DNA from 3 places in the Bacillus paramycoides genome. Region 3 is predicted to be linked to each of the others. Evidence: riboswitches for the same ligand, from Rfam matches in the RefSeq annotation. Region 3 holds a riboswitch; each other region holds the start of a gene.
What was found. Region 3 has a riboswitch for thiamine pyrophosphate ahead of tenA (thiaminase II). Riboswitches for the same ligand answer to the same signal wherever they lie in the genome.
Positions count from the first base shown of each region.

Region 1 (10,672 bases), 320 kb from region 3:
ATCCGCTCGTTCATAATATTACAAATGTTGTTGTCACAAATTTCACAGCTAACGGTTTGTTAGCGCTAGGAGCATCGCCTGTAATGGCATATGCAAAAGAAGAAGTAGCAGAAATGGCTAGCATTGCTGGGGCGCTTGTTTTGAACATGGGTACACTTCGTCCTGATGAGGTAGAAGCGATGTTACTTGCTGGTAAATCAGCAAATGTGAACAATGTACCAGTACTGTTTGATCCAGTTGGTGCAGGAGCAACATCGTATCGAACAGAAGTTGCGAGACATATTCCGGCTGAAATTGAGTTAGCGATTATTCGCGGAAATGCAGCTGAAATAGCGAACGTTATTAATGAGAGATGGGAAATTAAAGGAGTAGACGCTGGTGCTGGTAATGGCAATGTCGTAAGTATTGCAAAACAGGCAGCGGATGAATTGAATACAGTTATGGTAATTACTGGAAAAGAAGATGTTGTTACAGATGGAGAGCGAACGATCCTTATTCAAAATGGTCACCCTATTTTAACGAAAGTTACGGGAACTGGTTGTTTACTAACTTCTGTAATAGGAGCATTTGTAGCGGTAGAAAAGGATTATGTAAAGGCAGCGGTAGCGGCATTAACGTTTTATAGTGTAGCTGCGGAACTGGCAGCTGCCAAGACGGTGGAAAAAGGACCTGGTAGTTTCCAAATTGAATTTTTAAATCAGTTAGCGAATACCACTTCAGGTGATATTGAGAAGTACGGGAAGATTGAAATTATATAGTAAGGAGGGGAACTAGATGTCGCGTATTACAAAGGCTGAAATGTCTAGGTTGTTATCAGTATATTTTATTATGGGAAGTAACAATTGTGCGAAAGAGCCGCTACAAGTATTGAGAGATGCACTCGAAGGCGGTATAACAATTTTTCAATTTCGTGAAAAGGGAGAAGGTGCTTTAACAGGAGAGGACCGCATTTGTTTCGCAAAAGAACTACAAGCAATTTGTAAGGAGTACGGTGTACCGTTCATCGTAAATGATGATGTGGAACTAGCTATCGAGTTAGATGCAGATGGCGTGCATGTTGGACAAGATGATGAAGGGATTACTTCTGTTCGTGAAAAAATGGGGGATAAAATTGTTGGTGTATCTACACATACAATTGAAGAAGCACGCTGGGCAATTGAAAACGGAGCGGATTATTTAGGTGTTGGCCCTATTTTCCCAACGAGTACGAAAAAAGATACGAAAGCTGTGCAAGGAACGAATGGTTTAGCTCATTTTAGGGAGCAAGGAATTACAATACCGATCGTCGGGATTGGTGGTATTACAATTGAAAATACAGCTTCAGTTATAGAAGCGGGTGCAGACGGTGTTTCCGTTATTTCTGCGATTAGTTTAGCGGAATCTGCGTATGAAAGTACGAAGAAGCTAGTAGAGGAAGTAAGTAAGAGTTTGTAGAAGAAGGCTATGTCGTATTAAAATGCTGCATAGCTTTTTTGATATTAATAATTAGAAATAGGAGGGATTATTTGAAACGGGGAAGGTTTGTAGAGTTGCAAAATGAATTGTTTCGTTTATTTAAACAAACGTTTGATTAAAAAAAGCACAAACCTTTTAAAATTATCGGTTTGTGCTTTTTCTTTAAAACATAATTGATATTAGGAGCATTCCAATTCCGATAGAAGTGAATGTGGCGATTAGGCCTGGAATCATAAAGCTATGATTTAAAACATATTTACCAATGCCAGTTGTACCAGTGCGATCAAAGTTAATGGCAGCAACGATTGTTCCATAGTTTGGAATAAAGAAGTATCCGTTTACTGCAGGGAACATCGCGATTAGTAGTGCTGGTGGAATACCGAGTGATAATCCAAGTGGCATTAAAGCACGTACCGTTGCGGCTTGGCTATATAGTAAAATAGATAGAATGAATAATGCGATGGCAAATAGCCATGGTGCACTTGTTACTAGGTGCTGAATTGATCCTTGAATCATATTTAAGTTTCCGTTAAAGAAAGTATCTCCCATCCAAGCGATACCGAAAATAGCAACAACTGCTGTTGCCCCCGCTTTAAAGACGTTACCAGACACGATACTTTCTACATTTGGTTTACAGAAAATAATAATAAGAGCTGCGATCGTTAACATAACCATTTCAATTGTGTTTGGCATGGAAAGACGAACTAACTTCCCGTCAACCATCCATCCTGGACGAAGTGCTTCAAATGAACCGAGAAGTACGACAAGAAAAGTTCCTACTAGGAAAAGGATAACTGATAATTTAGCGCCTTTTACACCGGTAAATCCTTTTTTCTCTTCAATCTTAGGAATCATTCCTTCTTTTAATCGTTTTAAGTATTCAGGGTCTTCATTTAATTCTTTCCCCATTTTGCTAGCAACAAATGCAGCTATCATACAAGCGATAAAAGTAGAAGGGATACTTACTTTTAAAATATCTAATAAAGTGATTTTATAGTCAGCTAGCATTGCTAAAAGTGCAACCGTTGCAGCTGATATAGGACTAGCTGTAATTGCTTGTTGAGAAGCGATTACGGCAATTGACATTGGTCGTTCTGGTCTAATCCCCGATTCGCGAGAAACTTCTGCGATAACAGGAAGTACAGAATAAGCAACGTGACCAGTTCCTGCGCAGAGTGTAAATAAATAAGTAACAATTGGAGCGAAGAATGTAATACGCTTTGGATTTTTTCGTAATGCTTTCTCAGCCAGATGAACAAGGTAGTCCATTCCTCCAGCGGCTTGAAGTGCACCGGCAGCTGTAATTACTGCTAAAATCATAAGCATTACATCAACAGGAGGAGCTGTAGGTTGTAAGTGGAAGACGAAAACAAGTATTGCCATACCAACGCCACCCATCACTCCTAGACCGACTCCACCTAGGCGTGCGCCAATAAAAATGCAGAGTAGTAACGTAAGAAATTGTAGCCAAAACATGATAAACTACCTCCGAAATTCATTAGTTAAGATATATTTGAATAATTTAATTTGAACGAAAATTAAAATAAATATTCAAAATAATCCTTGTGTTTCATATATTTTTTATTATATAACACAAGAAATGTAACATTCACGTACTTTGTTAAATTATTTCGAAAAAATAATTCGTTGAAACTATACATCTGCATCTCTAAATAGGTAGACATTTTAATTTTTATGTTGTAATCTTTGATAGAGAATAATTTAATTCTCATAGAACTCCCATATCGTTCAACTCGTTCAGCGAGAAAGGCAAACTGATGGAAACATTAGGACGCAAAACTACAGGAGCTAAGGCCGAAAGGCTATGCTAGCCAGTTACCGGACGGATAGGGTTGGTCTTGACCAATGCTCTTTTCATTGGTCTTTTTTTTATTTATCCCGCATTAACGGGCAGTAAGACCCCCACCTCAAAATTCAGCGGAAGCAAAGAAGTTAGGTGGGGGATCAACTGCCCGTAAAAGCCCGATTGGTTCAACTAATAATCAGTGGGGGATGAACAAAACCCCCACTGATTAAAGTTTCACCTTATAAACAAATGAGAACTTTTAACGATTGTTAATAAGGTTTATATTTTAATAGTTTCACTTTATATTAAGTTAATTAAGAAAGGTGATGTTAATGAAAAAATATTGGCGCAATCTATCATTTCTTCAAAAAAATGTGTTGTTAACTGTGTTAGTTATTTTGACGCTTGTTGGTACTATGGGAGCGTTAAGTTTTAATATGTTTCAAAATAGTATGATGTCTATATTTGAAAGGCATTCTTTTGAAACAGGAGATACGGTAGTACATAAATTAGATGCGGACATATTGAGAGATGTTGCAAAAGACCCAACGGCGGAAAGAGAAAAGAGAGAGAAGTTAACAGAGAAATTAGATGAATCAACGGAAGAATTGAATAGTGTTGGACAAACGTATATTGTTGGAGCGAAAAAAAATGAAAAAGGTGAGCTACAAATCATTGATTTGTCTACAGGTTTAACAAATGTTGTTGAAGTAAGGCCAGGAGAATATTATAAGCAACCAGACCTTTGGATGAAAGCATATGATAAGGTAATGAGCACGAAAAAAGCAAATATGACAGAAGTATATGAAGACGCATTAGGAACATGGGTAACGATATTAGAGCCAATTAAAGATGGAGAAGGGAACATTGTGGCACTTGTTGCAGCTGATGTAGATGCCTCTATTGTTCCTAGTACAAAGGAAAAGTTCATTATACAAGGTTTAATGTTTATTTGTATTTCTGTTTTAATTGCAACTGTTATTCAATTCTTAATTGTACGTAACGCACTTGCTCCATTACGGGATTTACGTGAAGGATTGCGCAGAGTCGGTGAAGGTGATTTGAGTATTAAATTAGAGGAAAGACCAGATGATATTGGTATTATTAATTCGTATTTTAATAATACAATCGAGAAGTTTAAAGGAATTATAGATAAAGTGAAGCAGACAGCAGAACAGGTTTCCTCATCTTCACAAGAATTGTCAGTGAGTACGAAAGAAAATAGCATGGCAGTCCAAGGAATCGTAAGTTCTATAGTTGAGTTAAGGGCTGGCGTTCAATTACAAGAAACGTCAGTACCAAAGTATTTAGATATTGTATATGAAATGGAAGATAGGATGGAAGAGATAACTAATACTGCAAAACAAATGACGAAAGAGTCTGAAGGTATGAAGCATCATTCAGTAAAAGGAAATGGTATTATTGAACAGACGATGAATCAAATGAAAATAATACAAAATGCAGTACAAAATTTATCTTCTATCATTCATTCTTTGGAAACGAGATCAAAAGAAATTAGTGATATTGTAAATGTAATTACAAGTATTTCAAATCAAACGAATTCTCTAGCTTTAAATGCTTCTATCGAAGCTTCACGTGCTGCGGCAACCGGAAAGGGATTTGCCGTTGTTGCTGATGAAGTACGTAAATTAGCAGAGCAGACGGAAGCATCAGCAAAAGATATAACGAAATTAATAGGGGAAACACAAGTTGAAACAGAAGAAGCTGCTGTTTCAATACAAAAAGCTTCAAAAGAAGTAGAATCCGGAATGAAACTTTTTCAAAGTAGTGGTGCTTTCTTTGAAAAAATTTCAAAATCAGCACAATCTGTTACAAATCAAGTTAGAGTTGTTTCTAGCAATTCAAGTGATATATTGCAAAATAGCCAAAATATTGTTCGTGTTGTAAATGAACTATCACTTATTGCAAATACGTATGCAAATAGTAGTAATAATATTGAAGAAAGTATGAAAGAACAGGAAATGTCTGTACAAAATATTGCTGAATTATCTAGTTCTTTAAGCTGGCTTTCACAGGAGTTACAAGAGTTAATTGGTGAATTCAAAAGTTAAATGAAAGGATTATACGTGCTTTTGTTTGTTCAATAAAATAAATCATGCTACAATGAAAACGAATTAAGGACCGGGGAGCCAATTGGCTGAGAGGATGTAAACAAACATCGACCCTCAACCTGATCTGGATAATGCCAGCGTAGGGAGTTACTTAAAGTGATGTAGCATATGTTATTCTATAATAACTTGCATACAAGGCTTTCCTACGCAGTAGGAAAGCCTTTTCTTGTTTTAATATTTCATTTTATAAGGGGGATTTTACTATGTCACAACAAGTTACAATTTCATTTTCAGTAGTACCACAAGCGAAGAACAAAGATGTGTATTCTGTTGTTGATAAAGCAATTGAGGTTGTACAACAATCGGGAGTTCGTTATGAAGTAGGGGCAATGGAAACAACGCTGGAAGGAGAATTAGATGTACTTCTTGATGTCATTAAACGTGCACAACAAACATGTGTGGATGCTGGAGCAGAAGAAGTAATTACTTCTATTAAAATCCACTATCGTCCAAGCACTGGTGTAACGATAGATGAAAAAGTTTGGAAGTACCGTGATGAATATGCAAAACCAGAAGCAATCTAAACTAATTACAACAATTTGGCTTATCCTTCTCATTGCGATATGGGAAGGATCTGTTTCATTATTTAAAATTGAACCTTGGATTTTACCGAAGCCTTCAGCCATTGTTCAAGAATTAATTGGAATGAAAGATTTACTATTACCAAATACGATACAAACGCTGCAAGAGGTTATAATTGGACTGTTCTTTGCGATTTTAATTGGGACAAGTATTGCAATTATTATGGACGTTATCCCTTTATTTCGTATTTTAATAAATCCGTTGCTTGTTATTTCGCAAACGATTCCAATCGTTGTACTTGCACCGTTATTTATTATTTGGTTTGGATATGGAATGCTACCGAAAGTAATGGTAGTCATACTCGTTTGTTTCTTCCCGATTGCGCTTAGCATTTTAGAAGGTTTTCAAACGGTAGATAAAAATATGTTGAAGTTGTTGCAAACGATGAAGGCAACGAAATGGCAAGTTTATCAGAAAGTAAAGTTTCCAGCAGTGCTTCCATACTTTTTCTCAGGGTTAAAAATTGCAGTTACATATAGCGTAATGGGAGCGATTATTGGAGAATGGCTCGGTGCCAGTGAAGGATTAGGAGTTATGCTTACGAGGGCTACGAAATCCTTTTTAACAGCCCGAGTATTTGGTGTTGCAGCAATTATTGTTATGGTGACATTATGTCTGTATTTTATCGTGGAGTTTATGGCAAGAATAACAGCACCATGGATATATAGAAAGGACGGCAGAAAATGAAAAAAAGTTTAAAAGTTATGTTGGCTGCCTTATTAGCGGTAGGTGTGGTTGGATGTAATCCGGCGAAGAAAGAAGAAAGTGCAAGTAAAGATCAAAAAGTAAAAGTAGTATTAGATTGGTTTCCGAATACGAATCATACTGGCTTATATGTAGCACAAGCGAAAGATTATTATAAAAAGCAAGGCTTAGATGTAGAAATTATTCAGCCTGGTGATAATGTGACAGCGGAGCAAATGATAGCTTCAGGAAAAGCTGACTTTGCAATAAGTGCACAAGAAAATGTAACGTTGGCTCGTGTGGAAGGTATTCCTGTTGTGTCTGTAGGAGCGATTATTCAGCATAACACTTCAGCTTTTGCATCGCTTAAGAAAGATAACATGACTTCACCGAAAGATTTTGAAGGTAAACGTTACGGAGGCTGGGGAGGACCAGCGGAAGAAGCTACATTAAAGACAATTATGGAGAAAAATCAAGCTGATTTTAATAAAGTTGAAAAAATCATCTTAGGACAAACAGATTTCTTCAAATCAATCGGTCGTGATGCAGACTTTGAATGGATTTATTACGGATGGGATGGCATTGAAGCGAAGCGCCAAGGAAAAGAGTTAAATACGATTATGGTGAAAGACCTAGATCCAGCGCTTGATTTCTATAGTCCTGTTATGATTACGAGTGAAAAACATACGAAACAAGATAAAGACTTTGTGAAAAAGTTTATGAGTGCAACGACAGAAGGTTATAACTTTGCAATTAAAGAACCGAAAGAAGCTGCTGATATTTTAATTAAGGCTGTTCCAGATGTAAATAAAGACTTAGTACAAGAAAGTCAAAAGTGGTTAAGTACGAAGTATCAAGATGATGCAAAAGTATGGGGAGTACAGAAGGAAGAAGTTTGGACGAATTACATGAATTTCTTATATGATAACAAAGTTATTAAGAAGAAAATTGATGTGAAAGATGCCTTTACAAATGAGTTCCTTCCAAGCGAAAAATGAGTGGATTACAAATAAAAGATATTGTGAAATCTTTCGATGGAAAGAATGTATTAGCAAATATTAGTGCTTCTATACAAGAGGGAGAGTTCGTTTCCTTTGTAGGACCGAGTGGTTGCGGGAAAAGCACATTATTAAATATGATTGCAAATGTTGAAAATCCAACAAGCGGAAATGTAACGTATAAGGATAAGCACGTACAAGAGCAAGATGTCGTAAGTTATATGCCGCAACAAGATTTATTACTACCGTGGCGATCAGCTTTGCAAAATATAGTGCTGCCATTGGAAATCGAAGGGAAACCGAAAAAACAAAGGCTCACAGAAGGAATGGAAGCATTAAAGCAGTTTCAGCTAGATGAATATGCAGACCATTATCCAGATGAATTGTCTGGTGGTATGCGCCAAAGGATTAGTTTTCTGCGCACATATTTATGTGAAAAACCAATTATGCTACTTGATGAGCCTTTCGGAAAATTAGATGCCTTTACAAAAATGGAAGTACATAGCTGGCTTTTGAACTCTTGGCACCAAGAGAAGCAAACGATCGTTATGGTTACACATGACTTAGACGAGGCAATCTTGCTTTCGGATCGCGTATTTATTTTATCTCAAAGACCGGCATCGATAGTTGGTGAGGTACAAGTGAAATTACCTAGACCACGAACGATGGATATGTTAACATCACTGGAGTTAAAGAAGGATAAGGAAGAAATTCTGAGAGTATTAGCTCCTTATATGAAAAAATAGAAAAAGTCTTTTAACAGTTTTTGGTATAATTACTGTTAAGAGGCTTTTTTTATAGGGGGAGAAAGATGAAATCTATAGAGCAAATAGTTGATTCGTTAACAGCTGATAATCTTGAAGAAGGAAAGTGTTTATTAAAAAATCATATTTTATTAATGAAGTATGGTATGGAGCATCGTGAATTAAAAGAAGAAGAAATGACAGAAGTTTTAAATTGGGTTCAAGGCCGGGATCAATTGAGAAAAGATGTTCCAGAATTATGTGATTTACATTTAGTTAAAAAGTTTCAAGCGCTATTAGATGAATTTATTCATTCTATAATTACAAATGGTTATGTGGAAGATGCGGTAGAAATTTTAGAGAGTGTATTAAAAAGTATGGGAGCAGTCGCTCATATTGTAAAAATTATGTTTGTTGGCAAAAGGAAAGTTAATAGAAATTCTTTAGAAATGGTAGAAGAGTTAAAAAGAGAGTGCTACAACTTAATGGAACAGCGTGCTGCTGTCGGGTTGCATGCTCAAATCTTTCACGTTTTAGGTTTTGTTCATTCGATTCATTTTGATTTAGAAGAAAGGTCACAGGAACATGGGCGAAGTGTAATAGGATTTTTAACAGATTTTAAAACGAATGAATTAAAGTCTGTGCAACAATTTCAAACTGAAGATCATATCCCAGAAGTGAAAAATATAGTGAGTAAAGAGTATGGAATAGAATTACAAAGAAGAATTTATATGTGGAAATCATTAACAATTATCTTTACAAGTCCATATGCATTAGAAAAGATGTATAAAGAAATTTATGCAGAAAACGATAAAACGGAGAAGGAACAAAAAGAACAATAGAGAATAGAATATAACAGAGTAGTTTATACTCTTAATATAACAAATGTTAAAGGAGTGAAAGGATAAAATGACTTTATCAACTGTTCTTCAAATGGTTTTAGCTTGATAAGGGAGAAGTCTGCCCATTTTTAACCATTAAGCTAAATTGAAGACAGCAGGTAAAGAACCTTAATCCTTTTTTACGATAATATGTAATGGGTAAGGTGTATTCACCTTACCCATTTTTTATATGCACAATTAAATAAGGCTTTATACTGTTGCTCTCTCTATTTAGCTTATGAACCATAAGTAAAGGAGAGAAAAAATGAGTATATTAACAGTAGAAAATTTAAGTCATTCGTATGGTGAGAAGACCATTTTATATAATGCGTGTTTCCGACTATTAAAGGGCGAGCATGTTGGGTTAGTAGGGAAAAATGGAATTGGAAAATCAACATTGTTAAAAATTTTAACAGGAGAACTTATACATGATGATGGGAACATTGAGTGGTTTCCGTATGTGAAGGTAGGTTTCTTGCAGCAGCATATGGATTTACAAGAGGGAATCACAGTTGAAGGATATTTACAAAGCGCATTTTCGGATTTGTATACGATTGAATGCGAAATGTTAAAAATTGCAGAAGAAATGGATGGAGCAGAAGAAATAGAAAAAATGTTAGTAAGGTATGGAGAATTACAAACTATATTGGAAAGTTCTAATTTCTATCAAATTCATACAGAAATTGATGAAGTAGCAATCGGGTTAGGTTTACTTGAAATAGGTTTAAAAAAGGATGTTTCACAGTTAAGCGGAGGACAACGAACAAAGTTATTACTTGGGAAGCTCCTTTTAGAAAAAGCTGATATTTTATTGCTAGATGAGCCAACAAACTATTTAGATACAGCTCATATAGAATGGTTGCAATCGTATTTGAGACTTTATGAAAAAGCTTATGTGATCATTTCTCATGATGAAGTATTTTTAAACAGTATTACGAATGTGATTTATCATCTAGAAGGAGGGAAAGTGAAGCGATACGTAGGGAATTATGAACAGTTTATGCAAAGTTACCAAGTGCAAAAGAAACAATTACAATCGGCGTATGTGAAACAACAAAAAGAAATCTCTCAGTTAGAAACATTTATTCAAAAAAATAAAATTCGAAAAGCAAAACAGGCTAAAAGTCGAGAGAAAGTATTGGAGAAAATACAAAGGGTTGAAAAGGTTAATTCTGTAACTCGATCCCGTTTTGATTTCAATGTTTATGAGGAGCCAGTGAGTCGTATACTACAGGCTGAGAAACTAAGGATAGGTTATAGTGATCCGTTATGTCCAGAGTTGAATTTACAAGTGAAAAAAGGAGAAAAGATAGCGATTGTTGGTCACAATGGAATTGGAAAAACGACGATGTTAAAAACGTTATTAGGCCAAATAAAATCGCTAAGTGGT
Region 1 covers NZ_CP152427.1:421,021-431,692, forward strand. Annotated here, with positions in the region: gene thiM (hydroxyethylthiazole kinase) at 1-758, shown strand, start outside; gene thiE (thiamine phosphate synthase) at 775-1,434, shown strand; gene AAG068_RS02225 (anaerobic C4-dicarboxylate transporter) at 1,618-2,931, opposite strand; cyclic di-GMP riboswitch class I at 3,215-3,299, shown strand; gene AAG068_RS02230 (methyl-accepting chemotaxis protein) at 3,595-5,334, shown strand; TPP riboswitch at 5,396-5,497, shown strand; gene AAG068_RS02235 (MTH1187 family thiamine-binding protein) at 5,598-5,918, shown strand; gene AAG068_RS02240 (ABC transporter permease) at 5,890-6,663, shown strand; gene AAG068_RS02245 (ABC transporter substrate-binding protein) at 6,660-7,658, shown strand; gene AAG068_RS02250 (ABC transporter ATP-binding protein) at 7,655-8,404, shown strand; gene AAG068_RS02255 (hypothetical protein) at 8,470-9,243, shown strand; gene AAG068_RS02260 (ABC-F family ATP-binding cassette domain-containing protein) at 9,548-10,672, shown strand, end outside.
Region 1: it holds a riboswitch for thiamine pyrophosphate, as region 3 does, so the genes downstream of both, AAG068_RS02235 (MTH1187 family thiamine-binding protein) here and tenA (thiaminase II) in region 3, are expected to answer to the same signal.

Region 2 (10,672 bases), 1.0 Mb from region 3:
AAAATTTCTGGAGTTGCTGTATATTCATTATTACCGTGTGTGAAGAATACAGCACCGCGGTCTAGCGGATACATTGAAGTATCTACTAAGAATTCAGCATCTGATGTTTTTCCTTGCCCAGTTTGATGGAAGAAGTTATCAAAGTAATAACTTTCTTTCGTAAATTGGTTTAAGAATGGTGTAACCTCTTGTCCGTTAACTGTCGCACCAATTAAGAATGTTTGTAATGACTCAAGAGAAACAACAATTACGTTTTTCCCTTTTGCAGTACCAAACATGTTTGGGTCTGGTTTGCTTTGCGTTGTTTTTACATAGTTCTCTGTTTCCTGTAATTTACTACCGTCAGCGAAGGCTTTTTGTGAACTTGATTTTGCTTGTAAGCCAAGATCATACACTTGGTGTACATATAAACCTAAGTTTTTAACAAGCATAACGCGGTCGAATGAACGTGTTAATAGTTCAGGACGCTCAGCTTCTGCCAGTCCTAAGTTTGCGAAGAAAATTGCAACTGTTGACACGAAGTATAGGGAGCGCATTGGGCGTGCTACACGTTCTGTCGGTGCAAAATTCTTCATCTTCTTCAATAAAATAAAGAATACGATAATATCAGCAAATGCAAGGATAATTTTGTAGTTAAACAATTCTTTCACACTAGAACCTAAACTTCCAAAGTTAGATGTTTGTCCTAGTACTGGTAAAGTAACGAAGTCATTGTAGAATCCGTAGAACATTACGTTACCAACAAGAACGATTGTTAAAACAAAACTAATTCCAAGTGCTATATAGTTACGTTTTTTCCCTTTTGCAAATAATGCAAGACCAACAAGCAGTAATGATGCTGCTAATGGGCTAAGGAATAAAATGAATTCTTGCATGAAAGATTCAAGTTTTAAATCAAAGCTTGTGCGTGTAATAAGGTACGTCTTCAGCCATAAAGCTAAAGCTACGAATACCGTGAAACGCACATTTTGAAATTGTGATTTCAAGGTTTCTTTCATTCATTTCCACCCTTTCTCTATCAGGCTTGGTCGATTTTGGAGCGAAAAATGCTAAAATAAAAAATACATAGTTTTCTTGGCCATAATTAGAGGTTCTATATTCACCCATATACGACTATAACTATGCATACCCTTTTAGTTTCTTGTGTTACTCATAAGCATAACGTCATTTCTGTATTATACAACAAAATTCATTTCTGAGAAACACTATAACATTTTACATTTTTTGTATAAGATTTGTCACTACCAGAGAAAACTTTAACATTCGTTTATATGTCCGTCAACTAGAAAATATAACAAAGGTAGAGCAGAATGTTAAGTGAAAGTGAAAATTTTCTTGTTGAGAAATAAGAAATGACAATGGGTAAGTGGTTATCTAGAAACCTATTATATGAAGGGAAGTATGTAAAAATTAACGAACACTTGTTCTTTTTTCGTTTGTTTGTTACAATGAAAGTTCATTGATAGATTATGTGTAATTTTGATGAACTTTTACTGATAACATATTGTAGCTTATTTCTTTTAAAAAATAGGGAGGCTTTTACATGGAACAAAAATTTTCAGTTGAAGCGTTTTGGAAAAAAGTGAAACATGTTGCAAAACAAGCAGGGCAATCGGTTATTTATGCAAGTTTATTATTGTTTTACGTTTTGCAGAAACCGGATGTTCCAAAACGAGTGAAAATTATTGTAATTGGAGCACTTGCTTATTTTATTGCACCGATTGATGCAATTCCAGATTTCGTTGCTGGAATTGGTTATACGGATGATTTAGGGGCGTTAATGGCTGCGCTATTACAAGCGTCGTTATACGTCAATGAAGATGTGAAAGATAAGGCACGAGTGAAGTTGGCAGAATGGTTTGGTTCGGATATAGACACATCCTTTATCGATCAGAAATTAGATCAATAGGTGAGAACTGTCATATGGTGACAGGGCAAACGTAAGCGAGGAAGTGCATTATGCCATCAGGAAGAACGCATACGAAAATAAACTTAATATCCCTTCCGGTTGTTTTGTTTATGCTCTTTTCGTATGGATTAACAAATTTTGATTTTTTATTAACTTTTGCAATTGGTTTTCTAGTAGGTACTACATTTTTAACACCGGATTTAGATACGTATAGTAATGCGTATAATAAATGGGGATTCCTGCGTATATTTTGGTATCCGTATAAGAAGGTTATGCCGCATCGCTCCTTCTTTACACATACAATTATACTTGGTGATGTAATTCGTATTGCATACATGTTAATTGTGTTTTCTCCGTTTTTATTTCTATTAAATGTAATCGCGTTTGATGGAAATTTAATAGAAATGGCGAAGGAACATGAGGTTGAAATTGTAACGTTCGTAATGGGAATTGTTGTAGCAAGTACGCTTCACATTATAGCGGATAAAGTGAATACGCGCCGCAAAAAAATGATGAGAAAAAAGAAAAAACGCAGAAGATAAAAAAACGTCCCAAAAGATATTTTGGGACGTTTTTTTCTTATTAAAAGTTTGTCGTATTAACGTGCTGTTTTAATCAAACGTTTGTTTAAACTTAAGCTGTCAGTATTTTAATACCTTTTACGATGTTCCAAATGAAGTAGTATAAGCTAATAATACCGCAAATACATAAGATGATCATTGATCCAATACCAAGTGTTACGTCTGGTTGATTTGATCCGATACCCATAATTCCTAGAATAATAAATCCGATAAATGCCGCGATACTTGGAATAATGTGTGTCCATAGAGCACGTTTTGCGTGTGGTTTCGTTTCAGAATCCCCCACGATCCACACAATGATTGGGAATAAGATAGGAGCAAATAATACACTAAAGTATGATAAAGCTGCTAATATTTTGTTTCCGTTCATATATATCACCTCATAAATAATATCCGTTGTTATATCTTTATTATGCAGGAAATGTAGCGAGCTTTCTATCGATGAACATTACAAGAACGTGACGTTTTTGTAAGATTTTCATATTAAATAATAAAATTTTCGAAAAAATCTTTTGCAATGGAATTTGTTGTGATAAAATTATTGAAAACGTTTTCTTAAACGTTTTTTATTTTAGACTTAAAGGTATGATGACCTGATAGTCTATTGATGAGATTATTCTATTTAAAAGGGGATTCTTTAGGGGGAGAGAACAATGAACACATGGACACAAGTTTATGATCCGTTCGGAAATATTTGGATTTCGGCAGCGGTCGCACTTATTCCGATTATCTTTTTTTTCTTAGCGTTAGCAGTTTTCCGCATGAAGGGGTATGTGGCAGGTTTTATTACAGTTGTACTTACAATTTTAGTGGCGTTATTCGCTTATAAGATGCCGTTCACAATGGCGATGGCAGCGACCGGATATGGTTTTTTATACGGATTATGGCCAATTGCTTGGATTATCATTATGTCGGTATTTTTATATAAAATATCTGTGAAAACAGGTCAATTTGATGTCATTCGTGCATCTGTATTATCCATTACGAATGACCATCGTTTACTCGTTATTTTAATCGGTTTTTCATTCGGAGCATTTTTAGAAGGAGCAGCAGGATTTGGTGCACCAGTAGCGATTACGGCAGCGCTTCTTGCAGGTCTTGGATTAAATCCTTTATATGCAGCGGGTCTTTGCTTAATCGCAAATACGGCACCAGTAGCGTTCGGGGCGATGGGAATTCCGATTACAGTTGCTGGACAAGTAACTGGTATTGATCCACATAAAATTGGACAAATGGCTGGACATCAATTACCGTTCTTATCATTATTTGTTCCGTTCTTTATCGTATTTTTAATGGATGGATTTAAAGGAGTAAGACAAACATGGCCTGCTCTATTTGTAGCGGGTAGTTCATTTGCAATTACGCAGTTCATTACAGCGACATTCTTAGGACCAGAACTTCCGGATATTACGTCAGCACTAGTAAGCTTAGTGAGTTTATCGCTATTCTTAAAAGTTTGGCAGCCGAAAGAAATTTATCAGTCTAAACAAGCAAATAGTGAAGTAGCTGCGACAACGACGGCAACATCTATGCCGGAATTAACAGTAGGGAAAGTTGTAAAAGCATGGTCTCCATTTATTATTTTAACTGTGATGGTAGTCATTTGGAGTCAAAGCTTCTTTAAAGCGTTATTTGCTCCAGGCGGCGCATTAGAAAGCCTCGTGTTTAAGTTTGAAATTCCAGGCTTACACAATTTAGTAATGAAAGCAGAGCCAATTGTAAATAAACCGACGCCTTACGAGGCGATTTTGAAGTTTGATGTATTATCAGCAACAGGAACAGCAATCTTAATTGCTTGTATCATTTCTATCTTTATTTTGAAAATGAGTGCAAAAGATGCAGTAGCGACATTTAAAGAAACGTTAAATGAGCTTAAAATGCCAATTCTATCTATCGGATTCGTATTAGGATTTGCATTTATTGCAAACTATTCTGGTTTATCTTCTACATTAGCGTTAGCGCTTGCAGGAACTGGAGCACTATTCCCGTTCTTCTCACCATTCTTAGGTTGGATTGGGGTATTCTTAACAGGATCTGATACGTCAGCAAATGCATTGTTCTCGAATTTACAAGCGATTACAGCGCAGCAAGTCGGTGTATCTGAAGTGCTTCTTGTTGCAGCAAATACAACGGGCGGTGTAACAGGAAAAATGATTTCTCCGCAATCGATTGCAATTGCTTGTGCAGCAGTTGGACTTGCTGGAAAAGAATCAGATTTATTCCGCTTTACAGTGAAGCATAGTTTATTCTTCGTAATTATTGTTGGTATTATGACGTATGTACAGGCATATTATTTAACGTGGATGATTCCATAAGTAACAAAAGAAATAAACTTTGCATTTTTCAGATTATCGTGTATGATGAGAAAGTATTGAAAATTAAATCAGTGATAAACTAGGGGTGCCTAACGTATGCGTAGGCTGAGAGAGAAGCGCGTGAACTTCTTAACCCTTTGGACCTGATCTGGCTCGTACCAGCGTAGGGAAGTTAACGGCTTTACATAATGATGTCTTTATGAGCCAGGTCCTTATTTTTTTATGGACCTGGCTCTTTTTATTTTGGCATACGCTGGCCATATCTCGTCCTTGTCACGTACAGGGGGGCAACAAAGGTTATGAAACAATCTGTTTCATCTGAGCAAATTGAATTGAAATCGAGTTTACCAGGAAGTAAGAAAGTATATGTGGATGGGCCACGCGCGGGTATGAAAGTACCGATGCGTGAGATTGAACAAAGTGAAACGAACGGCATTCCGAATCCACCAATTCGTGTATATGATACGAGCGGTCCTTATACAGATCCTGCGTATAAAGTGGAGCTGGAAAAAGGGTTGCAGGCGCCGCGCCACTCTTGGATCCTAGAGCGCGGGGATGTAGAAGCATACGAAGGACGCGAAGTGAAACCAGAGGATGACGGTGTGAAGGTAGCTTCGAAACATACACCTGTTTTCCCGCAAATGGGTCGCAAACCGCTTAGAGCGAAGCAAGGTGCAAATGTTACGCAAATGCACTATGCACGTAATGGCATTATTACATCTGAGATGGAATATGTTGCGATCCGTGAAGGAGTAGAGCCTGAGTTTGTTCGTAAGGAAATCGCGGAAGGTCGAGCTATTTTACCAGCAAATATTAACCATCCGGAAGCAGAACCGATGATTATTGGACGTAACTTCCATGTGAAGGTCAATGCAAATATCGGAAACTCTGCTGTATCTTCTTCTATCGCAGAAGAAGTAGAGAAGATGACGTGGGCAACGCGCTGGGGTGCAGATACGATTATGGATTTATCTACAGGTAAAAATATTCATACGACACGTGAGTGGATTATTCGTAACGCGCCTGTACCAGTTGGGACTGTACCGATCTATCAAGCGCTGGAGAAAGTAAATGGAATTGCAGAAGATTTAACGTGGGAAGTGTATCGTGATACGTTAATTGAGCAAGCGGAGCAAGGCGTTGATTACTTTACAATTCACGCGGGCGTATTACTTCGCTACATTCCGATTACTGCAAAGCGTACGACAGGTATCGTTTCACGCGGTGGTTCGATTATGGCACAGTGGTGTTTATTCCATCATAAAGAAAACTTCTTGTATACTCATTTTGAAGAAATTTGTGAAATTATGAAGCAGTACGACGTTTCGTTCTCTCTTGGAGATGGATTACGTCCAGGTTCGATTGCAGATGCAAATGACGAAGCGCAATTCTCTGAACTTGAAACACTTGGTGAATTAACGAAGATTGCTTGGAAACATGATGTGCAAGTGATGATCGAAGGACCTGGGCATGTACCGATGCACTTAATTAAAGAGAATATGGAGAAAGAACTTGATATTTGTCAGGGTGCGCCGTTTTACACACTTGGGCCATTAACGACAGATATTGCACCAGGTTATGACCATATTACATCCGCAATTGGAGCTGCGATGATTGGCTGGTTTGGAACGGCGATGCTTTGTTATGTAACGCCGAAAGAACATTTAGGTTTACCGAATAAAGATGATGTACGCACGGGTGTTATTACGTACAAAATTGCAGCGCATGCAGCTGATCTTGCGAAAGGGCATAAAACGGCTCATCAGCGTGATGATGCACTTTCAAAAGCTCGCTTTGAATTCCGTTGGCGCGATCAATTTAATTTATCTTTAGATCCTGAACGTGCGATGGAATATCACGATGAAACATTGCCAGCAGAAGGCGCGAAAACAGCTCATTTCTGTTCCATGTGCGGACCGAAGTTTTGTAGTATGAGAATTTCACATGATATTCGTGAATATGCGAAAGAAAATGATTTAGAAACGACAGAAGCAATTGAAAAAGGAATGAAAGAGAAAGCGAAAGAATTTAAAGAAACAGGTAGTCATTTATACCAATAACACGTTACACCTCTTTACTTGATTGATCACACTGTAGTACCTAACTTAAATATAGAAGAAGCCCGCTTTGCTAAGACGGTAGCAAAGCGGGCTTCTGTCGTTTATCCCACTTTAATGGGCAGTAAGACTCCCACCTCAAAATTCAGCGAAAGCAAAGAATTTAGGTGGGGGGCGGGCTGCCCATTAAAGTCCGATTGGTGAGGGCTGATAATCAGTGGGGGATGAAGAAACCCCCTACTAATTAAAGTTTCACTTTATAAGGCGAAGAAGAGATGTACCCAGTAGAATAAGAGGAATAATGTGACGACTGTTGTGAGTGGAATAACGATAAGGGATACACTTAAATAGTCTTTCCATTTTACTTTAATTTTGTTTTGTTTCAGGATATACATCCATATGAGGGAAGCTAGCGTACCGATTGGTAATAATAGTGAACCGATGTCACTACCAATAATGTTTGCGAGATAGATCGTTTTTAAAGTGATTGGATCTAGTCCCATTTCTGTTAATGTGATTGTCCCAATCATAAGTGCAGGGTGATTGTTGAAGACGTTGGAGAGGAGGGAGACAAGTCCGCCCATTGCAAAGCTAGCATAGAGTAGATGTTGACTTACCACTGGCTCAAGCCAATTTACAAGCGCCGCTGTTAATCCTGCATTATGAAGCCCGTAAATAATGACATACATAGAGAAAGCGAAAATTAAAATGTGCCACGGTGTCTTTTTCAAAATGTCGACAGGATTCGTTCGTAAGTAGTACCATCTCCAGATGAGAAGAATGAGTGAACCGAGTACGGCAACAATTTCAATTGGGATGGATAAGAAGGATGCAACGAATAGAAGACAGCGCATAAGGAAGACGAAGCCTAATACTTTTAGCATGAATCTTGTCCGTTTTTGTTTCGTATCAACTGAATTTTTTCCTTTTAACGGATGGAAGTTTTTTGTGAAGAATATTTCTTCGATATCATATGAAGAAACAGGTAATTTTTTTGGTAGCTTTTTCTTTAACACTGTATACATAAGCCATGACATAAACAATAGTCCTAATGTTGCAGGTACAAACATCATAGCAGTATGCATATAAAGAGTCATATTCACGATATTTAATGCAATTAAGTTTACGATATTACTTACACCAATTGGTGCACTAGATGCAGTAGCGATTAAAGCACCGCTTAATAAATAGGGGATTTGTTGATGCGGTTTTAATTGAAGGTTTTTTAGAAGAAGAATTAAGATTGGAGTTGTAATTAAAATACTACCGTCATTATTAAATAAAAGAGTCATAAGAAAACATAATAATTGAATATACCAGTATAAACGGCGACCAGAGCCTTTTGCTAAGTTTGCAAGTTTCGCTGCGGACCAGTGGAAGAAGCCAAAGCTTTCTAATATAACTGCCATAACGATGGTCGCTAATATTGTTATAGAGGCACCGCCAATTTTACTAATAATGTCTATGACGTCTGGTCTTGATACAAGTCCAGTAATCAAGATAATGCCAGCGCCAATTGCTGCCGGCCACGCCTCATTTAAACCACGGGGTCGCCAAAAGATAACAATCATCGTTAAGAAGAATACAATAATAGTAATCCATATTTCAATGCTCATATTTTACCTACCTTTCTACTTTTCCTTAAATCAATGTAGCTTGTCTCAAGGTTTGTATTAGTAGTATATTCAGCGAAAAATAGGAAGAACTAGACATATAATGGAATAAAGTGAATATGTGTTTTTCAAGCGAAAGGACAAGTGTCATGAATAGTGAAATAACTATTGTGAGAGGTGTCTATAAATTAGTGGGGCAGTAAGATAGTAAATAGAAATTATATGGGCAATTATTGAGATATATCAGCAATTTTTAAAATATATCGGCGTAACTCAAAATATATCAGTGATTTTTAAAATATATCAACTTGTCGAAAAAACATGACAAAAGGAGCCCATCCCAATATGATTTTTGGGACAGACTCCAAGGGTGGATTATTTTTCCTTTAAAAAAGTTCGATCCTTCAAGAATAAATTCCAGAAGAAAATAAATCCTGGTAATAAAATTGCAATGCCAATTGCATATAGAATAAGCAATGCATAGAATGTTTCGACCGTTGTAAAGCTTGTAAATACAGTTACATCAGGATAAATAATATAAGGTAAATGTGCAACACCGTAAGCGTAACTTGCAAATGCATATTGAGCGATGACTGCTAAAACGGCAATACGAGGGTATCCTAGTGAGTCATACTTCTTGTTTGTCCACCAAAGAGAAGAGTACCCGATAACGAATAAAACGATAGAAACTGTAAACCATGGGAATTGCTTTATGAGTCCTTGCATAAGCCAGTGTGTTTCCGGGTCCATTACAACGAGGGCGATAATCGCCGTAACGAGTGTTGCAGGACCAAGGATGATGGCGTTTCTTCTATAAACTCTATACGAATCTTCTGAACCTTGCTCTCTCGCAAAATCAGCAAGAAAGAGAGAAGAGAGAAATAGTTCCGAAGTTAGCCCAAAGAGCATATAACAGTAGATCACTGGGCTAGAAAGAAGCTTTCCATACAGGAGTACTTCTTTTCCTTCAGACATTGTAATATAAGCCCCCTCTGTAACGGGTAAAACGGTAATTAATAAGGCTGGAATTAAGAGCCCGGTAATACCTGAAATAACCCGAAGAAGATACTGATATTTTGGTACAGAGTAAGCAAATACCATGAATGTACTGCGAATTGCAATGAGTATTAAAATTAACATAACTGGTACGAACATGACTGTCGCAAGGGTGAAAGCGGCTTTCGGAAAGAAACCGAGAAAAGCGACAACGACAAAGACAAGAAATGTATTTGTTACTTCCCAAGTTGGTGATAAGTATCGGTTGGCAAGCTTAGCAGCGAGCGTTGGATGTTTTGCGTATACCATGCCCCAAAAACCTGCCCCAAAATCGATGGACCCTAATATACTGTAAACGAAAATAAGAGCCCATAAGATGATGATTGCAATACTTTCCTCATGCACGAGAATCGCCTCCTTCGTGATGTAAATCATTTGTAAGCGGATGTTTCTTAAAGAATGTCCGTAGTACAAAAACAGTTAAAATACCGAGTCCAATATATAAAATGATGAATAGAATAAATAAAGGACCGACAAAATCAGCGCGTGTAGAAGCGTCGACTGTACGTTGCATACCATAAATGGTCCACGGTTGGCGACCGCTACAACTAAAAATCCATCCAAATTCAATGCCGAGCATCATAATTGGTCCACATGCGGCCGCTCCCCAAAGAAGCCACTTCGGTAATTCTGCGCCTTTTTTTCGGTAAACAAAGTACCAATATAAGAGGGCAATTGCTGCAACCGCAAAGGTGAAGGCAGCGGTGCCGACCATTAAGTTGAATAGTGTATGTGTGTAAAATGGTGGCCATGTTTCTTGTGGGAATTCATTTAGTCCTTTTACGACGGTGCTAGGGTCTAGTCCCACTAGTAGGCTAAGCATGTTCGGAATTTCTAGTGCATAGTTTAGTTCAAGTGTGTTAGGATCTACAACGCCGCCAATTGATAACGGTGCATGTGACGTCGTTTCAAATAAAGCTTCAGCAGATGCAAGTTTTTCAGGGGAATGCTTATGTAAGGCAATTGCCGATTCGTGTCCCGAAAGCCACATCGTAGCCCCTGTAATAAATGTCACGACGAGTCCTAACAGCAGTCCTTTTTTATGATACGCCACTTCACGCTCACTTAAATTTTTCTTTAATAATTTAAATCCAGCGATAGAGGCAATGACAGCAGCTCCAGTTGCGTAGGCTGTAATCAC
Region 2 covers NZ_CP152427.1:4,991,805-5,002,476, reverse strand. Annotated here, with positions in the region: gene AAG068_RS26080 (LTA synthase family protein) at 1-998, opposite strand, end outside; gene AAG068_RS26075 (YkvA family protein) at 1,544-1,909, shown strand; gene AAG068_RS26070 (metal-binding protein) at 1,960-2,451, shown strand; gene AAG068_RS26065 (DUF4870 domain-containing protein) at 2,543-2,860, opposite strand; gene lldP (L-lactate permease) at 3,144-4,805, shown strand; TPP riboswitch at 4,877-4,992, shown strand; gene thiC (phosphomethylpyrimidine synthase ThiC) at 5,105-6,865, shown strand; gene AAG068_RS26050 (arsenic transporter) at 7,120-8,478, opposite strand; gene AAG068_RS26045 (cytochrome d ubiquinol oxidase subunit II) at 8,851-9,876, opposite strand; gene cydA (cytochrome ubiquinol oxidase subunit I) at 9,869-10,672, opposite strand, start outside.
Region 2: it holds a riboswitch for thiamine pyrophosphate, as region 3 does, so the genes downstream of both, thiC (phosphomethylpyrimidine synthase ThiC) here and tenA (thiaminase II) in region 3, are expected to answer to the same signal.

Region 3 (10,672 bases):
AGTTGAGAGTGGTCAACTCGTTGGGATGTTAGCACTAGGAGATTTAGCTATAAAAGAATCGGCAGATGATCAAGCGGGATTTGCTTTAAGTGAAATATCAGAGCATACGGAATGAAGTGAGACTTTAATTAGTGGAATAAGTTACGTATAAAAATCAGATACATTATTCTAGTATATAGGGTTAAGCTAATATGTTAGCATGATGTATCTGAGCCATTATATAATAAGTATACAGTTAGCAATTTCGACAGTTTATTTAAATTTGTCATTCCTAATTTTAAATAAGAGAAAAAATGATATACTGATAGATATAAGTATTATGAGGGATTTCGAATATAACAATATTTATTATTAATGATTTAATAATGGATTAATATTTCCTATGTAGACAAAAGGGAAGGGGAATTATATGAGGGTTATACAGCGCGATCCAAATTGGAATTTGGTTACAGATACATATATAGAACCAAATAATTTCGCTGAATTATTTTCTTTACTTGTACCTTGTCATCCAAAAGGTGAAGGGAAAGAAAGAACTATATTAGTGTGGAAAGAAAAAGAATTTTATAAAGAAGAAAATTTAGCGGCATTTATCGTATATGGAATGGATAAAGCAAAAAATTTACCACAGTTTCATAAAGATGAAATTCCAACTTTAGTACGTATTCTTCGTTTATGCCAAGAGATTGGCTGGTATGAAGAAGCGAATACTTTTATGGTAAATCAAGGCCTAGCTGAGTTTGTTCACACTTCATTGGAATATGAAACGTGGGATCTTTTGACACAAGCGGTTGCTTTAAACTATTTAATTATTAAATATCGTATTGGTGAATTAACTGATGAAGATGTAGAAATTTGGGATAGAGTTAAATTTAATGAGAAATGTATAATGGACTGTAAACATCTATTATCCCATAAAGAAGTATTAGAATTTACATTCTTTTATATGTGTAAGAGAGCTAAATCTCTATCAAAAGAGCAATTAAATAGTGATATGATGAGTCTAGCAATGTATTGTAATACTTTTGTATATGACTTATATACACATGACTTATTACGAAAATATCGTAAGTGTACAGACTTCCTATCATACTATGGACCTAGTCAAGCGGTGTTAGCTTGTCAAAGAGCTGTACTTTCTCAAATTTCAGATCGATTAGACCCACTCAAGACTACTCATGTAGATGATTATCTATATGTAATGAAAGATATGATGGAGCACATGACGATAGGAATAATGGATCGATATGATCATTTCATCGGAAAACTATTATCATATGTGCCATTTTTCGAAATGATTCAAGTTCCACAACATGCGTATTATTGTGAAGAATTATTGTATATTTGTAAGGGCATTGAATATAAAGAAGAAATATTACGCAATTATATATTTATACAATTACATGATTGTTTACCATCATTCTTTAAACTATTTCTTAAAAATAAGCGTTATGCAACGATTCATGATATTCTGTTCTATTGGTGTGATGATGAACAAAGAATGAGCTTAGAGAAAAAATATAATCTTAGCTTTATTTATGAAAAATATGCTTGCGGATAAAGAGCATTTTCTATATAAATTAAAAAGGATCTCAATTGTGAGATCCTTTTTAATTTATATAGAAAAGTAAGGAGAATGTAATTAAGACGAGAAATAACATTCCATAAAGGAGAAATTGTGCCGTATAGCTTCCTTGTATACCAAAAAAAGTATTTGTTTTTTTGTATAAATTCAATATATATTTTAGCGGATTATCTTTGAAAGATTGATACACAGTGTCTCCTCTTTCTAAGCTTCTTGTTCGTGTTTTTTGTTATTAGGAACATGAATGTATCTAGCTATGAATAATAAAACAGCCATAAAAAATACAGGAAATACGGTAGATAAATAAAAACCATTACTAATAATATTTGCTATTAGGGCACTTAATAGAAAGATGGCATTATAAATATGGGCAATTTTTTGTTTTAGTTGAACTTGAAAAGATTCCATCATAATTTCTAAAGCAACAAAAGCAATGATAATAGACAGAAATACAGTATTTGTATTGTAAATGATTAAACAACAGATTAAACCTAAAAAGGCTAAGTATTCAATTAAGAGAGGTATATTGATATTGCGTGGCATACAATTTACCTAACTAAATATGGCAGTGGGTTTACTGCATTTGTTTTTTCAAAATTCCATTCTCCATTGTGTAATTCAAAATGAAGATGTTGCCCGTATGAATGACCTGTGTTTCCCATATGACCTACTAATTGTCCAGCTTGTACTTGATCACCAGCTTGTACAGTGCGATCTTTCATGTGAGCATAGACTGTTGTATATAATTTCCCGTTTATTTGATGGGCGATGAACACAACATTGCCATAGCTAGCTGAATAATATGATTTCACAACTTTACCTGCCGCCGCCGCTTGGATAGAGACGTTACCTGGAGCTGCAATATCTATACCATAATGCATTTGTTCCCAGCGCATATCAAAGGTTGAGCTAATTTTTCCTTGTGTAGGGAATTTGAAAACTGCTGGAATGGAAGTAGGTTGAGCCGTTTGAGCTTGTGATTGCGTTTGGTTTTGCACCACATAATGTTTTGCGACATATCCGTACCCTGTACCAAAACGAATTTTATACCAAGTTCCTACAGTTTCTACTACTTGTAATTGTGTACCATTTTGTAATGAACCAAGCAGTGCACTACTTGTACTAGCGTTGCTACGTACATTAAGTTTAGGTGTTGCAACTGTGTATTTCGTATTATTTTGAACTGTGAGGCCTTTCACTAAAGCCTGTGAACCATTAGAAACGAATGCTTTTTGTACATAACCTGTTTTGCCATTATGTAAAATTTTATACCACTCGCCTTGTTCTTCTTCAATGGTAACGAATTTCCCATTTGGTAATACATCTAAAATTGAAGATTCTAAATTAGGTTCAGAACGAACGTTTAATGCATTGGCATTAACGATATATTGATTATTAGATTGAAGTTTGTTTTTTAGTAGAATAGAATCTTTTTGTACGTAACCTACTTTATTATTAACAGACACTTTATACCAACCATTAGTTGTTTCAAGTATGTTCACTTTCGTATTAAAGCGAATTGTATCAATTGATGAGCTATTTGCGTTATCTTTTGTATGTAAGGCTACTTGATCAACTTTTACATATCCAGTTTTCACATTAGATAATTGTTCAGCATTGGCTGTTTGTACATTTGTTTCTCCCATAGAAGGAAGTAAAGAAGCAATTGCGACAGTAGTTGCTGTTAAAGCAGTAGCTTTCATATTCATATAATAGAGACCTCCTCTAGTTGTATAGTTGTAATTTTATTATAGTATAAAGATATAATATAGTGGGTTTATTCACATAAATGTAATATGAAATCAATATAAAAATAAATTTTTTGAGGATAATGATTCATTTTTACCCAATTAATTAGGATAATGATTTCTAATATAGAATATAAGTATTATATGGTTTCGTTATTTTGTTGACAATTGAGAAAATTAAAACAGTTGATGATGTCTTATTACGGTGTTATACTGACAGTGTTAATTTCATAGTTTGCTAGGAGAGCTGGTGTTGCCAGCTGAGAGTAGGCCGTAAGCCTTTGATCCTTTTTATTACCTGATCTAGATTATGCTAGCGTAGGGAAGCAATTCGGACACTAATAATAAGTCCCCGTTTCTTTGCGTATAGAAACGGGGCTTTTTTGTTTAAAAATTTCATATTGAAACCACTAGGGGTGCTTGTTGTGCTGAGAGAGGAATAATCCTTAACCCTTATAACACCTGATCTAGGTAATACTAGCGAAGGGAAGTGGAACAACGAATAAATTATAATTTTATTTGCTGTAACCACTTCTTATTTAGAAGTGGTTTTTTATTTATATACACATACCGGAAGGGGATAGGGAAATGAAATTTTGCGATAGATTGTTAGAAACTGTACAACCAGTTTGGGAGATGAGTCATAATCATCCATTTGTTGTAGGTATGGGAGATGGCACGTTAGAAAAAGATAAGTTTCAATATTACATTATTCAAGATTATTTATATTTGTTAGATTATGCAAAGCTATATGCCATCGGTGTTGTAAAGGCAACGAATCCACAAGTAATGGGGAAATTTGCTGAACAAATTGATGGGATATTAAATGGAGAAATGACAATTCATAAACAATATGCGAAAAGACTTGGAATTTCTATAGAGGAGATAGAGTCTGCAAAGCCATCTGCTAAAAATTTAGCTTATACAAATTACATGATGTCTGTATCTCAAAATGGCACACTTGCGGAATTAATAGCAGCACTTCTTCCATGTATGTGGAGCTACTGGGAAATTGGAAAGCGTTTAAATGATATTCCTGGAGCAAGAGATCATGAGTTCTTTGGTGAGTGGATTCAAGGCTATAGTTCTGAAGAATATGGCAACCTTTGTGTTTGGTTAATAGATTTATTAAATGAAATGGCAGTTGGAAAGTCTGAAAAAGAGCTAGATCGATTAGAGGAGATTTTCCTATATTCCAGTCGATTTGAATATTTATTCTGGGATATGTCCTACCATAAGGAGATGTGGGGATTTGAGGAGCAAGAACATACTACAGCTTCATAATGTTTCTTTTCATTATGATGAGAAGCCAATCATCAATGAATTAAATGCTTCTATACAAGATAAAGAGTTTGTAAGTATTATCGGACCGAGTGGATGCGGGAAAAGTACTTTATTTCGCCTTATTACAGGTTTAGAAGAAGCAAGTACGGGACAGATAGAGCTGACAGAAACAAAGAGCCATCCTGTAGGGTATATGCCCCAAAAAGATATGCTCCTGCCGTGGAGAACGATTATTGAGAATGCTGCCCTGCCGTTAGAGTGCCAAGGTGTACAGAAGAAAGAAGCACAAATAAAGGCGAAGGAACTGCTACATAAATTTGGCTTACAAGGGTATGAGACAAAATATCCGAAAGATTTATCTGGTGGTATGAGACAACGTGTATCCTTTATTCGAACTTTATTAACAGGCGGGGAGATATTGCTGTTAGATGAACCGTTTAGCGCGTTGGATGCTTTAACGAAGGCATCTTTGCAAGAATGGCTGTTTGAACAATGGAAAGAGTGGAAAAAAACAATTTTATTTATCACTCATGATGTGGAAGAAGCATTGTTTCTTTCTAATCGAATTTTAGTAGTAGAGCAGCAACCGATAACTACTTTAACCGAGAGGATTGTACCGCTTGATCATAATCGGACAAGAAAAGATTTATATAAGCCTGAAGTGTTAGCGCTTAAAGATGAGCTTCTTAGTATGTTACAAAGGCAGGTACTTGTATGATGAACCGGTTGAAGGAGTTATTACCTGCGCTTACACTTTCTAGTATTTTACTTTTCATGTGGGAAATTGGTGCAAGAATTGTAGATGAAATGTACATTTTACCGTCACCGTCTGCAATTGTAATGAAGATATGGAAACTAAAAGATATATTATTTACGGTTCATTTGCCGGCAACATTATATGTCGTTTTAATAGGGGTGGCTATTTCTATCGTACTTGGAGTAGGGCTAGCGATGTTAATGAACGCGAGTAATTGGATGGAGAGAGCATTTTATCCATTATTAGTGGCTTCACAAACGATTCCTATTACAGCGCTTGCTCCGCTCTTCGTTTTGTGGTTTGGATATACGATTTGGAGTAAGGTCGTTGTTACGGTTTTAATTACGTTTTTCCCAATTGCGGTCAATACGTATGATGGACTACGCAGTACGAAAAAAGAATGGGAAGAGCTTTTAGTTACGTACGGGGCAACGAAAAAAGATGTTTTTCTTAAATTAAAATTGCCGTCTGCTCTTCCTTATTTTTTCTCAGCTTTAAAAATTGCAGTTCCGCTTAGTGTAATTGGGGCAGCAATTGGCGAATGGCTCGGTGCACAAGCTGGGTTAGGATATTTCAGTAAAAGAATGATGACGCAGTTAGACGGAGCAGGTGTATTTGCACCCATTGTATTGTTATCATTACTAGCTATTTTCTTCGTCATACTTATTTCGATATTAGAAAAGAAATTCATTAGTTGGAGGAAGCATTCATGAAATTATTAAAACGCATCTTTGTGTTTACATTATTAGTTGCAATGATTGCTGGATGTTCTAGTAATTCAGCATCAGATAAGAGTAAAAAAGAAAAGGAAATAACGGTCATGCTTGATTGGTACCCAAATGCGGTACACAGCTTTATTTATGCAGCAATTGAAAAAGGCTACTTTAAAGAAGAAGGGGTAAAGGTGAATATTAAATTCCCTTCTAATCCGACTGATCCATTAACGTTAGCAGCTGCAGGAAAAGTAACGGTTGGCTTATATTATCAGCCAGATGTTGTCATGGCAAAAGCAAACGAACAAATTCCAGTGAAATCAATTGGAGCTGTCGTACGTTCACCATTAAATCATGTCGTATCACTGAAGTCAGCAGGCATTCAATCACCAAAAGATTTAGAGGGGAAAACAGTTGGATATTCTGGAACACCTTTAAGTGAGATGTATTTAAAAACGATGGTAAAAGAGGCTGGTGGTAATCCAGATACAGTGAAAGTAGTTGATGTTGGCTTTGATTTAGTACCAGCATTAATTACGAAAAAAGTGGATGCGGTAACAGGGGCATACATTAACCATGAAGTACCTGTTATGCGTCATGAAGGTCATGAGCCAGCATACTTTAATCCAGCAGATTATGGTGTACCGAATTATCATGAGCTTGTATTTGTAACAGGTGATAAAACGTTGAAGAAAGATAAAGAAGCGTTGCAAGCTTTCTTACGTGGCACGAAAAAGGGCTATGATTTCATGAAGAAAAATCCAGATGAAGCATTAAATATTTTATTAAATCATCAAGAAAAAGAAAACTTCCCGCTTGTACCAGAAGTTGAAAAAGAAAGTATGAAAATTTTATTAGAGAAGATGGAAACGAAAGATGAGCCATTCTTATCAGATTCAAAAGAATCATGGGAGAAACAAAATAAATGGCTGAAAGATAAAGGAATGACGAAAGAAATCGTTCCAGCCGATGAGTTATTCGAAAACATTTTAAAGTAGGCGAATGAATATGAGAAATGAGCTTCATGTAATCTCAAATGGTCACATGTCATTCGAAGAGTTAGTGAATGTAGCGATGCAAATTGAAAGTGAAATTGATTATTTGCATATTCGTGAGCGTGAGAAAAGTACGAAGGAATTGTATGAAGGTGTGGAAAGTCTTTTGAAGAAAGGCTTTCCTGCATCGAAAATAGTGATAAATGATCGAATTGATATTGCTATTTTATTAAACATTCCGCGCGTGCAGCTAGGATATCGAAGCGCAGATGTAAGGTCAGTGAAAGAAAAGTTTTCTTATTTGCATGTCGGTTATTCTGTGCATTCTTTAGAAGAGGCGATTGATGCATTTAAGAATGGAGCGGATTCACTTGTCTATGGTCATGTATTTCCGACAGATTGTAAAAAAGGTGTGCCAGCGAGAGGGCTTGAAGAAATTTCAGACATTGCAAAGTGTTTATCCATACCGATTACAGCGATTGGAGGAATCAATCCGGAAAACACTGTAGATGTTCTTACTAACGGCGTCAGTGGGATTGCTGTTATGTCTGGGATTATAAGTAGTAGTAACCCGTATAGCAAAGCGAAATCTTATAAGGAATCAATAAGAAAGTGGGCGGAAAAACATGTGTAAGAAGTATGATGTAGCGATAATTGGCGGTGGTGTAATTGGTAGTTCAGTTGCACATTTTCTAGCAGAAAGAGGATATAAAGTAGCGATTGTAGAGAAGCAAAGAATTGCATCTGAAGCCTCGAAAGCAGCTGCTGGTTTACTTGGGGTTCAGGCAGAATGGGATGAATATGATCCGCTATTTGAACTTGCTAGAGAAAGCCGTGCTATATTTCCACAACTTGCAGAAGTTTTACGTGAAAAAACAGGAATCGATATTGGGTATGAAGAGAAAGGCATTTATCGAATTGCTCAAAATGAAGATGAGAAGGAAAGAATTCTTCACATTATGGATTGGCAGCAGAAAACAGGTGAAGATTCTTACTTTTTAACGGGAGATCGTTTACGAGAGAAAGAGCCGTATCTATCTGAGTCAATTATAGGGGCTGTATATTATCCAAAAGATGGTCATGTTATTGCACCAGAGCTTACAAAAGCATTCGCACATTCCGCATCATTTTCGGGCGCTGATATATATGAACAGACAGAAGTGTTTGATATTCGTATTGAAAATAATAAAGTGACTGGAATTGTGACAAGCGAAGGTAGTATCACTTGTGAGAAAGTGGTTATCGCGGGTGGCTCATGGAGTACGAAGTTACTAGGTTATTTTCACCGCGAATGGGGTACATATCCAGTTAAAGGAGAAGTAGTAGCGGTAAGAAGTAGAAAACCACTTTTAAAGGCGCCTATTTTTCAAGAAAGATTTTACATTGCACCAAAGCGCGGCGGACGTTACGTAATTGGAGCAACGATGAAGCCCCATACGTTTCATAAAACGGTGCAACCAGAAAGTATTACTTCTATATTAGAGCGTGCGTATACAATATTGCCAGCTTTAAAAGAAGCGGAATGGGAAAGTGCATGGGCAGGATTAAGACCACAATCGAATCATGAAGCTCCTTATATGGGAGAGCATGAAGAAATAAAAGGTTTATATGCTTGTACGGGCCATTATCGAAACGGTATTTTATTAAGCCCTGTTTCTGGTCAGTATATGGCGGATTTAATAGAAGGAAAGCAGGAGAATCACTTGCTAGATTTATTGCTTTCTAAAACAGTTTAGAAAGGGGATGGAAGTTTGAATTTAAAAATTAATGGTAATCAAATTGAAGTGCCAGAGAGTGTAAAAACAGTAGCTGAGCTACTTACACATTTAGAGTTGGAAAACAGAATTGTTGTAGTAGAGCGTAATAAAGATATTTTACAAAAAGATGATCATACAGATACATCTGTTTTTGATGGAGACCAAATTGAGATTGTAACTTTCGTAGGAGGCGGTTGATTATGTTAAACATTGGACCATTTTCATTTCATTCTAGACTTTTATTAGGAACAGGAAAATTCCCTGATTTTGATGTACAGCAAAAGGCAATTGATGTATCTGAGGCTGAGGTTTTAACGTTCGCAGTACGCCGTATGGATATATTCGATGCAAAGCAGCCTAATTTATTAGAGAAACTTGATGTGAAAAAATATAAGTTATTACCAAATACAGCCGGAGCAAAAAATGCTGAAGAAGCTGTTCGTATTGCAAAATTAGCAAAAGCTTCAGGGCTTTGCGACATGATTAAAGTAGAAGTTATTGGTGATGATAGAACGTTATTATCTGATCCAGTAGAAACGTTAAAGGCATCTGAAATGTTACTAGAAGAAGGGTTTATCGTACTTCCGTATACATCTGATGATGTTGTATTAGCACGTAAATTACAAGAACTAGGTGTGCATGCAATTATGCCAGGAGCATCCCCAATCGGTTCAGGGCTTGGTATTGTAAATCCGTTAAATTTAAGCTTCATTATTGAACAAGCGACAGTACCAGTTATCGTTGATGCTGGTATCGGTAGCCCAGCTGATGCAGCATTTGCGATGGAATTAGGAGCGGATGGTGTGTTATTAAATACTGCTGTGTCAGGAGCAAAAGATCCTATTAAAATGGCGCAGGCAATGAAATTAGGTATTGAAGCAGGACGTTTAGGATTTGAGGCAGGTCGTATTGCACGTAAACGTTGTGCAACAGCAAGTAGTCCTTTAGAAGGAATGAGTGTAGTTGAATAATCGATATTCTCGCCAAGAATTATTTTCTCCAATTGGAGAAGACGGGCAACGAAAAATAAGAGAAAAACATGTACTTATTATCGGTGCAGGTGCATTAGGTAGTGCAAATGCAGAGATGTTTGTAAGAGCTGGTGTAGGCACAGTAACGATTGTTGACCGGGATTATGTCGATTGGAGTAATTTACAAAGGCAGCAATTGTACGCAGAGAGTGATGTGGAAAATAATCTTCCGAAGGCTGTAGCGGCAAAGAAACGTCTAGAAGAGATTAATCGTGAAGTAAGAGTAGAAGCTCTCGTTCAAGACGTAACGGCTGAGGAATTAGAAGAACTCGTTACAAACGTTAATGTAATTATTGATGCAACTGATAATTTCGAAACGCGTTTCATTGTAAATGATATAGCGCAAAAACATTCTATTCCATGGATTTACGGAGCATGTGTAGGGAGTTACGGCCTTTCTTACACAATTCTTCCTAGTAAAACGCCATGTTTATCTTGTTTATTACAATCGATTCCGCTTGGCGGGGCGACATGTGATACAGCGGGAATTATATCACCTGCTGTATCTCTCGTCGTTTCTCATCAAGTAACGGAAGCTCTTAAACTGTTAGTAGAAGATTACGAATCGCTTCGAGATGGACTTGTATCGTTTGATGTATGGAAGAATGAATATTCATGTATGAATGTGCAAAAGCTTCGTAAGCACAATTGTCCTTCGTGTGGAGAGAATGCATTGTATCCGTATTTAAATAAAGATAATACATCGAAAACAGCAGTGTTATGCGGGAGAAATACAGTTCAAATTAGACCACCTCATAAAGAGGAAATAGATTTTGAACGATACAAAGAACTGCTGAATGAT
Region 3 covers NZ_CP152427.1:745,395-756,066, forward strand. Annotated here, with positions in the region: gene AAG068_RS03825 (CBS domain-containing protein) at 1-115, shown strand, start outside; gene AAG068_RS03830 (DUF3965 domain-containing protein) at 410-1,561, shown strand; gene AAG068_RS03835 (hypothetical protein) at 1,790-2,128, opposite strand; gene AAG068_RS03840 (SH3 domain-containing protein) at 2,134-3,294, opposite strand; TPP riboswitch at 3,564-3,675, shown strand; TPP riboswitch at 3,736-3,839, shown strand; gene tenA (thiaminase II) at 3,922-4,617, shown strand; gene AAG068_RS03850 (ABC transporter ATP-binding protein) at 4,586-5,335, shown strand; gene AAG068_RS03855 (ABC transporter permease) at 5,335-6,087, shown strand; gene AAG068_RS03860 (ABC transporter substrate-binding protein) at 6,084-7,085, shown strand; gene tenI (thiazole tautomerase TenI) at 7,096-7,716, shown strand; gene thiO (glycine oxidase ThiO) at 7,709-8,818, shown strand; gene thiS (sulfur carrier protein ThiS) at 8,834-9,037, shown strand; gene thiG (thiazole synthase) at 9,040-9,810, shown strand; gene thiF (thiazole biosynthesis adenylyltransferase ThiF) at 9,803-10,672, shown strand, end outside.